DNA from 2 places in the Neobacillus sp. DZ-9 genome. Region 2 is predicted to be linked to the other one. Evidence: riboswitches for the same ligand, from Rfam matches in the RefSeq annotation. Region 2 holds a riboswitch; the other holds the start of a gene.

Region 1 (4,427 bases), on a different contig from region 2:
TATTCATCAAACTATTACTGCACGCGGCCTAGTAATAGGGGCATATTCAAAAGCAATTGATTAGCTTTCAATATAGTTTTCTGGGATTTGAAGGTAATCATCTCACCTGTGCGCTCATAGCAAAGGACCTGTTGAATGACAATAAAGATTTTAATTACAATAAAGTTTTTTAAAAACGCCAATTAGGCAATTCCACAATCGGGCGCAATTCGGAAGCATGAATTGTCCTCTTTCTTTATGTTAAGGACCATTTAATGAAATAAAAAACTCAAGCATGATTGAATATTCATGTTGACATCAGTATGGAGTTTGAAGGTATCTTCTTAAACTATAGGATGCAGGATAGTTACAAAGAGGGAAATTATTAATAACCCTCGAATACTATAAATATCTTTTAAAAATAACTTCGAGTCAGTGAGGAGCTTCTATTATGGCAGAAATAATCAAAATTAGAGGTACTGTGTTCATCGGCGGTATGCTTTATCTACCAGCAATTCAAGATTCTGCAGGCATGATTTACGAATATCAGGGGGATGCAAGGGAATTCACTCCGTATGCGGTAAACACTGGGCGTTGCCGTGTAGAGCAGGAGGTCGTTATTGACTTCATTAAGCAACGAATTACATCTTTCTCCGATACGGGTATTACTGTCCTCAAAATGACAACCCCAGACGGCTTAGTCGAGTACAAACAAGGAAAAGCGTCTACAGTCGGTATTCGAGTTGAAGACGAAGTGTGGAGCGAGGAAACGGTATCATTAACTATGCGAGCGAGTGCAAACAATCCGCTTCGTCCTGATGAGCCGACGGTAGACTACTCTCTGCAGATAAACGCTCATAAGGATGGCTCCGTGAAAGTGAAGGGAAGTCATGATGGGTTTCCGTGTTACGAGTTCTATAAACAATTGGATTTTGGGGATTTTCAACTCCTGCACGCCCATGACTTTCGAAAGACGGGCGATACGCCAGCGGCAATGGCTGGAGATATGGAGTATCATTTTGAAGCATGAGAATCAGTGAATTTCGCCTTCAAGTTGGTCGTATAAAAAGTGCAGGTCATTCAATTAGCTAACGGGTGCTTAGTTTAAGAAGATTGACTATCATAACGGTGGTGCTTTTCTTAAATAAGAAAAGCCCTCTCTGGAGAGAAGGGCTTTTAACAAGGTCTAATAAAGATGCAATAGATTTTCTTGTTCAACTAAAGACTGCTTCGCCTAATTTACAATACCTGTTTCTATCTCTGTATTGGTCGTTTTTTAACAACTTTATCTTTAAAACATGTTTTTCTCAGCTGAATCAACAGTGTGTTTCAGCAACATGGCAATGGTAACAGGGCCTACACCACCGGGCACAGGTGTTATCGCACCTGCAGCCTGATAACAACTCTCATAATCTATATCTCCAATATTTCCTTTGTTATATCCCGCATCTAGGACAACGGAGCCCTCCTTTATCCAACTTCCTTGAATAAATTGGGGCTTACCAACGGCAGCAACCACAATATCTGCTTGTTTTAAAATATCAGGTAAATTAGCCGTTTTAGAATGACAAGTTGTAACCGTAGCATTTTCGTTAAGAAGCAACGCAGAAACAGGCTTACCTAGGATTGGGCTTCTACCAACAACAACGGCATGTTTACCTTCGATTGAAATCTTGTAATATTTTATAATTTCCATAATGGCTGCTGGAGTACATGATGGATAATTTCCAAATCCCAATGCAGTCTGACCGTACCCAGCACTTGTAACACCATCTACATCTTTGCGAATATCGATTGCTTCGAAAGCCATTCGTTCATCAATTTGCGGTGGAACTGGATGTTGTAAAAGGATACCATGTACAGTTGGATCTTCGTTTAATTCTCTAATTGTTTCTAATAATTCGTTTGTCGTTGTTTCTTCAGGCAAATGTACACGAATAGAATTTATACCTAATTTCTTACAAGCATTCCCCTTCATTCTTACGTATGTTTCTGAGGAAGGATTATTACCAACTAAAATCGTGGCAAGGCATGGTGTGACCCCATTGTTTTTTAATGATTCAATTCGTCCTTTTAATTGATCCTTTATATTTTGAGCTACAACATTTCCATCCAAAATGATTTTCTCCATATTTTTCGCCTCCAGGAATGATAATAAAAAAGAGATAAGGACAATATCCTTATCTCTAAAAGGATATTCCTTATCTCTGCCCAGACGACCCGACAATACCAATCACAGCTTCCTTGTGGTCTTTTCCACAGATGTCGTCAGTTACTGTGACTGTTTCATTTATAACAAAAAGATAACATATAAAAGAAAAATGTCAAGATGGCCAAGGGGAGGGTGGTGCTTTCAATTAATAAAAAAATATCTGGAATGAATCGATAAAATCCTATGTAGTTGTGTAATAAGAATAGAGGGAAGGTCAAAGTAATAATTTTTTGATTTAGAATGTTTAGCGTCTAATAATAACCTATTATAATCGTTCAGTAGTTTGTCTAGTTCTTGGCTGCAATAGATCGTTTCTTCATTTTGAAGTCCTTTTGTCATTCCTAAATTAATCATTTCGGCCTTTTTCTCATTTATTGCTGCTTCAAAGTGTTCCAGTCTCATTGCAGATATCACCTCGTGAATTTCAGTAAACTTTTAGTAAAATAATCTAATCTTAATTGAGATGAATTATAGCATTCTTTACCGAATATGGAATAGATTCGATAAAACAAGATAAAAGGAGACAAAAATAGACGAAGAGTGTAGGTTTTCGACACGTGCCATGGGGACGGTTCTTCTGGTTTTAACTAACCACATCAGAAACCATGAGAACCGTATCTGTTGCGTTAAAGCGAACATATGTTCTATAATAGAGCAAGAGGTGATATTATGGAGTTCCTTCTGGATGTTAACTTAACGATCGATGGTTCAGGTGTTTCTTCTAGTGGATATTTTTATGCACGGAATAAAAGCGAAATTCCAAAGGTAGCCTATCAATTCATACAAGACAAAAAATGGGAAAGCGGATTTCGTAAAACAGTCATTAAAAAAGTGATTGTGAACGGGTCAGAAGATATCACTCAGGTAGTAAAAGAAATAGAAAGCCGGCCAATTCCTACATTGGATGATATCTATTGGTAAAAGACAATCATGTAGATCTATGGGAGGATCCAAGGGGACGGTTCTCCCGGTCGTAACCAGCCATGGTCACGATTCCATAAAAGTAAGCAATCGGCTTTTTAAAGAGTGTGTTTTGTTTTATTACTTGGGTAATCGATTAAATGTTATTGAACGTAAGATCAAGGTTACTAAAATAGATATCTAACCAAGAAAGATGCAAATTTAACGAACATAAAGAAATCCGTCATCATATTTTAAATAATCTAATTTAATTTAAAGGGTGGTCATTAATGCCCGCATTTACTGGTAATGTGACAATAAATAGTATAGGAGGGCAAGGGATCGTCGAGTTTGGGGATACACTTTTTATTTCTCCTAAATTTGCAACCAAAACTAACGCCGGTGCAGCTTCTGGTAATACGGGGGGACAAATCTTTATATGTAGTGGAATTAGTCCAATTAATGTTGCACAAACAAATTTAGTGGACCAACCTATAGTTAAAGATAACTAAAGAATTAAGAAAATGTGGATAAAACTGTGGTACAAGGATATTTATTGAAATAGTAAAAAAGTAGAATGTATAACCAGAAAAACGAAACCTTTTTAATTTTCAATCGTATATAATGTTTAGAAACTAAATAATTAATAGTTTTATTGGAGGAGCCTGTCACCAGGGGATAATTATGTCCTGGTGACAGGCTTTTTGTGTATTTTTTACCTTTCTACAAAAGATAATCATTGGAGGTGGTATTCATATGTTAATACTTCAATTAGCAATTATTTTAATCGCAGCAAAAATAGCCGGGAGCTTAAGTGTGAGATTGGGGCAACCCTCAGTTCTTGGCAAACTCCTCATAGGAATTGTGCTCGGACCTTCAGTTTTAGGACTTATTCACGAGACTGAAACTTTAACGGAATTTAGTCAAATAGGTGTTATATTGCTTATGTTTATTGCTGGACTTGAAACAGATATTGATGAATTTAAAAGAACGGGAAAGGCATCAACATTTGTCGGTTTTGGCGGTATTATTGTTCCATTATTCCTGGGTTATTTTGCTGGATTGATGATAAATCTTACATCTATACAATCAATGTTCTTAGGTTTATTGCTATCTGCTACAAGTGTCAGTATCTCTGTTCAAGCACTTAAAGAAATGAACAAATTACAGACCCGTGAAGGTACTACTATTTTAGGTGCTGCTGTAATAGATGATGTCGTTGTTATTATCGCTTTGGCATTCCTTATGAGTTTTGCTGGTGGCGATGTTAATTTAACAATGGTTGTATTGATGAAGGCATTATTCTTTGCAGGAGCAATTCTTGTAGGTTGGAAAG
Region 2 (4,427 bases):
CTTTTCCTTGCCGGATGATTCGTTACTACTGCATGCACTAATAATTAACACTAAGAGCAGGAAAATCGGAAATAGCAGTTTTTTCATTTTTCATTTCTCCTTTTAATAGATTGTAAGTCATACACATCGGTTTGTTGGTCCACGGATCCCTGCCGATTTGGGCATCAATCTGGAACACTTTTTTCAAGACATCAGGGGTCATGACGTCCTCGCAATTCCCGGTCTTCACGATTTGTCCTTCTTTTAAGGCAATGAGATAATCGGCAAAGCGGGCAGCCTGGTTTAAATCATGAAGGACCATGACAATGGTGCGTCCTTGTTCGAGATTCAGCTTTTGTAAAAGCTCTAATACTTCCAGCTGATGGGCCATATCTAAGTAGGTTGTTGGTTCATCAAGGAAAATGATTTCGGTTTCTTGTGCTAGGGCCATGGCAATCCAGACACGCTGCCGCTGGCCTCCTGATAAGGCATCAACAGGGCGAAACTTAAATGCTAAGGTCCCTGTCACTTCCAATGCCCAGTCTATGACCTCATAATCCCTTTTTGTCAGGCGGCCAAAGCCTTTTTGGTAGGGAAAACGTCCATAGGAAACAAGCTCGCCGACAGTTAATCCGCTCGCACTTTCCGGTGTCTGCGGCAGAATGGCCATTTTTTTAGCTAGAAGTTTAGTGTTTTCACTAGAGATATTTTTTCCATCCAAAATGACCGAGCCAGATTGCTGTGAAATAATCCGAGTGATTGCTTTTAAAAGGGTGGACTTCCCGCAACCGTTTGCGCCGATTATGGTGGTAATTTTTCGATCGGGTATTTTGACACTTAGATTTTTAACAATAAGCTGTTCCCCATAGCCAATGTTTAACGCTTCAGTATAGAGGCGAACCATTCCCAGTCCTCCTTATTCAAGTAATTGAAAATGATTATCATTATCAAAAATAACTATATGTTGTCGTTCTCATATTTGTCAACAACTTTTTTGAGGTGGAAGAACAATAATTGAAAGGGAGACCGGAGTGTTGAAGGGTATTGAAAAGGGGAGGAATAATTTTTAAAAATGATATTGATAATCATTATCATTTAAAATAGAATATATGTAAAGGTTAAAGTTACCATTCATTGCTGGGGAGTGTTCAAAAATGGAGCAGCAGGAATTATATGATGTGACGGTAATTGGCGGAGGGCCGGCAGGTCTTTACTCGGCATTTTATAGCGGTCTTAGAGAAATGAAGACAAAGTTGATCGAATTCCAGCCGCAATTAGGCGGGAAAATTCATGTATATCCAGAGAAAATGATTTGGGATGTAGGCGGACAGACGCCGATCCCAGGAGCGAAATTAATGGAGCAGCTTGTGGAGCAAGGTTTAACCTTTAACCCCACCGTCGTGTTAAACGAAAAAGTAGAATCGATTACGAGGAATGAAGAAGGGATTTTTGTCATGCAGTCTGCCTCTGGGCAAATCCATTTTTCGAAAACCGTCATTGTTGCCATAGGGAGCGGGATATTGAAGCCGCAAAAGCTAGAGATAGAGGGTGCTGAGCGATTTGAGGTGTCTAATTTACATTACACCGTGAAGTCTTTAAAGCATTTCAAAGATAAAACCGTGATCATTTCAGGTGGTGGAAATTCAGCCATCGATTGGGCGAATGAACTGGAGTCCATTGCCCAAAAGGTATACATAGCCTATCGCAAGGATGCTTTAAAGGGCCATGAAGCACAGGCAACGCAACTGATGAAGAGTTCAGCGGTTTGTTTGTTTCATACATCGATTACCAAGCTGATGGCAAGCCGCGATCATGAGGCCATTGAAAAAGTAGAGCTGACGAATCATGAAACAGGAGAGCTCTCGTATTTGCCGATTGATGAAGTAATCATTAATCATGGCTATGAACGTGATGCGGCCTTGCTTGAAAATAGCAGTTTGAATATTCAATTAGCCGAAGAATTCTATATTGCGGGGAATGCTGTGAGTGAATCATCGGTAGAGGGACTTTACGCAGCTGGAGATATCCTCATGTACGATGGAAAAGTGAATTTAATTGCGGGCGCTTTTCAGGATGCAGCCAACGCTGTGAATAAGGCCAAGCAATTTATCCAGCCGGACGCCCATAAAGCGGGGATGGTTTCTTCCCACAATGAACTCTTTAAAAAGCGGAATAAGGCTTTAGTAAAACAATTGATAAAAGAACAAATATTTTAAGGGTTGAAAGTTGAGCGACAATTTGGTAAATTAAAATAAATGAAAAAGGCTATGTGTAACTGGCGAAACACGGATCACCGTGAGGGAGCACATAGTGTCGCAGCCGTTCGCCTGGGCAGAGGTAAGGGATTTTATCCCTTGCCTCTTTCTGTTTTCTAAGAAACCACCACAAGCGAAAAGGGGAGAATAAGGATGAACACAACAACTTTAGAAAAGGTTAAAACGATTAAAACGCTCAATAATATTGCCGAAAGCGGGCTTAAGGTTTTTCAAAAGGGTCAATTTGCTATCGACAATGACTGTGAAAACCCAGATGCTATTTTGGTTCGAAGCTTTAATATGCATTCATTGGAAATCGGCAATAATGTAAAAGCAATCGCCCGTGCAGGGGCGGGTGTCAATAATATTCCGGTTACTCAATGTACGGACCAAGGAATCGTTGTCTTCAATACCCCTGGTGCGAATGCGAACGCGGTAAAAGAAATGGTGCTTACCTCTTTAATGGCTTCATCCCGTAACCTTTTTGCCGGAATTGCCTGGACCAAGACGTTGGAAGGCGAGGGTGCGCAAATTCCGAAGCTTGTTGAAGCAGGAAAGAAGCAATTTGTTGGAAAAGAAATTAAGGGAAAAACACTAGGTGTTATTGGCCTGGGTGCGATCGGGGCGCTAGTTGCGAATGATGCGCTTGATTTAGATATGGATGTGATTGGGTTTGACCCGTTTATCTCTGTTGATACTGCCTGGAACTTGTCCCGCAATGTTCAAAGAGCGATGACGATTGAACAGTTGTTTGCTGAGTCTGATTATATTACGGTCCATGTCCCGTTAACAGATGATACAAGGGAAATGTTTAATCAAGTCACTTTTAGCCTGTTGAAGCCTGGTGTTCATATATTGAATTTCTCACGCGGCGAGCTTGTGAATGAAACCGATATGGCAGCTGCCCTGGAAAGCGGCGTGGTTGGCAAGTATATCACCGATTTCCCGAATGAAAATGTGCTAAAAATGAAAAATGCTATTCCTATTCCTCATCTTGGTGCTTCTACTCAAGAATCGGAGGAAAACTGTGCGATTATGGCGGCGCGTCAGGTGAAGGACTTTCTTGAAACAGGTAACGTCAAAAACTCAGTCAACTTTCCAAACGTTTCCTTGCCGTATACCGGAAAGCGCCGGGTCACAGCTTTCCATCATAACGTTCCTAATATGGTTGGCCAGATTACCTCAGCTATCTCAACCTACCAATTAAACATCGCTGACATGGTTAACAGAAGCCGAGGGGATTATGCCTATACCATCATCGATATTGATAACAAAGTAAACGGCGATATCATTCCTAGCTTGGAAGAAAAAATTAAGCAGATTGAGGGTATTGTTAACGTCCGAGTTATATAGATAAGAAAAAGTACTTAAATTTAATGGGCGCTGAAAATAGTTCCTATAATCCCATTCAGCTCCTTGAGGACAAAACTAGCCCCGGGAGCTAGGAAAATGTCCTTAATAAAGCTTCTTAAGGACAAAACTAGTTTCGGGAGCAAGCAAAATGTCCTTAATAAAGCTCCTTAAGGACAAAACTAGCCTCGGAAGCATGGGAAATGTCCTTAATTATCCTCAAATTTTAAAAAGACGACTTTCATTCAAACCTATTGAATGCTAAAGGTCGTCTTTTTTTAGTTTTTCAATGCCCACAAATGGTGCTAAACTAGAAAACAACATGAGAGTGATGAAAATCATTTATGAGTTTTTGGATGTATGGTTTAATGGAATCAAACTACAAAAAATTTAGTAGGATGGTGGGAAATCGATGAACCGAGATGGATTGCCATATCGAATACAGAGTACTTCATTATCGTGTGCTGGAAAACCAGCCAGTCTGATTAAAGATATAAAAGCACTTTTCAAAGCAAGTGTGTTAATTGCCAATGTATTGCCTGTTTTTTCCGGATTTTGGTTAGCGTTATATTTTACAGATTCATCCTTAACCAATCATTGGGGGGATTTTTTACTAACGATGATTGGAAGTACGTTGGTGATGGCCGGAGCCCTTGTCCTTAATAACTGGTATGATGTTGATATCGATTCCGTCATGGACAGGACGAAACATCGGCCAACGGTAACTGGGAATATTTCTTTAAAAATTGTATTAACGATGGGAATTGCTTTTACGATTTTGGGTTTCACCTTGTTGCTTTTTACCACGATTGAAGCAGCCATTTATGCTTTTGTCGGCTGGTT

The links. Region 2 has a riboswitch for ZMP and ZTP ahead of AC59HZ_RS24125 (phosphoglycerate dehydrogenase). Riboswitches for the same ligand answer to the same signal wherever they lie in the genome.
Region 1: linked by a shared signal. The riboswitch ahead of AC59HZ_RS26435 (bifunctional 5,10-methylenetetrahydrofolate dehydrogenase/5,10-methenyltetrahydrofolate cyclohydrolase) and the one ahead of AC59HZ_RS24125 (phosphoglycerate dehydrogenase) in region 2 are both predicted to bind ZMP and ZTP.

Annotation. Positions count from the first base shown of each region.
Region 1 is NZ_JCAIOL010000013.1:8,399-12,825, forward strand. It holds gene AC59HZ_RS26430 (DUF3238 domain-containing protein) at 431-1,009, shown strand; gene AC59HZ_RS26435 (bifunctional 5,10-methylenetetrahydrofolate dehydrogenase/5,10-methenyltetrahydrofolate cyclohydrolase) at 1,271-2,110, opposite strand; ZMP/ZTP riboswitch at 2,182-2,265, opposite strand; gene AC59HZ_RS26440 (Spo0E family sporulation regulatory protein-aspartic acid phosphatase) at 2,333-2,593, opposite strand; gene AC59HZ_RS26445 (hypothetical protein) at 2,861-3,112, shown strand; gene AC59HZ_RS26450 (spore germination protein) at 3,382-3,603, shown strand; gene AC59HZ_RS26455 (cation:proton antiporter) at 3,848-4,427, shown strand, end outside.
Region 2 is NZ_JCAIOL010000010.1:82,948-87,374, forward strand. It holds gene AC59HZ_RS24110 (iron-hydroxamate ABC transporter substrate-binding protein) at 1-87, opposite strand, end outside; gene AC59HZ_RS24115 (ABC transporter ATP-binding protein) at 38-883, opposite strand; gene AC59HZ_RS24120 (NAD(P)/FAD-dependent oxidoreductase) at 1,134-2,195, shown strand; ZMP/ZTP riboswitch at 2,241-2,319, shown strand; gene AC59HZ_RS24125 (phosphoglycerate dehydrogenase) at 2,388-3,587, shown strand; gene cyoE (heme o synthase) at 3,997-4,427, shown strand, end outside.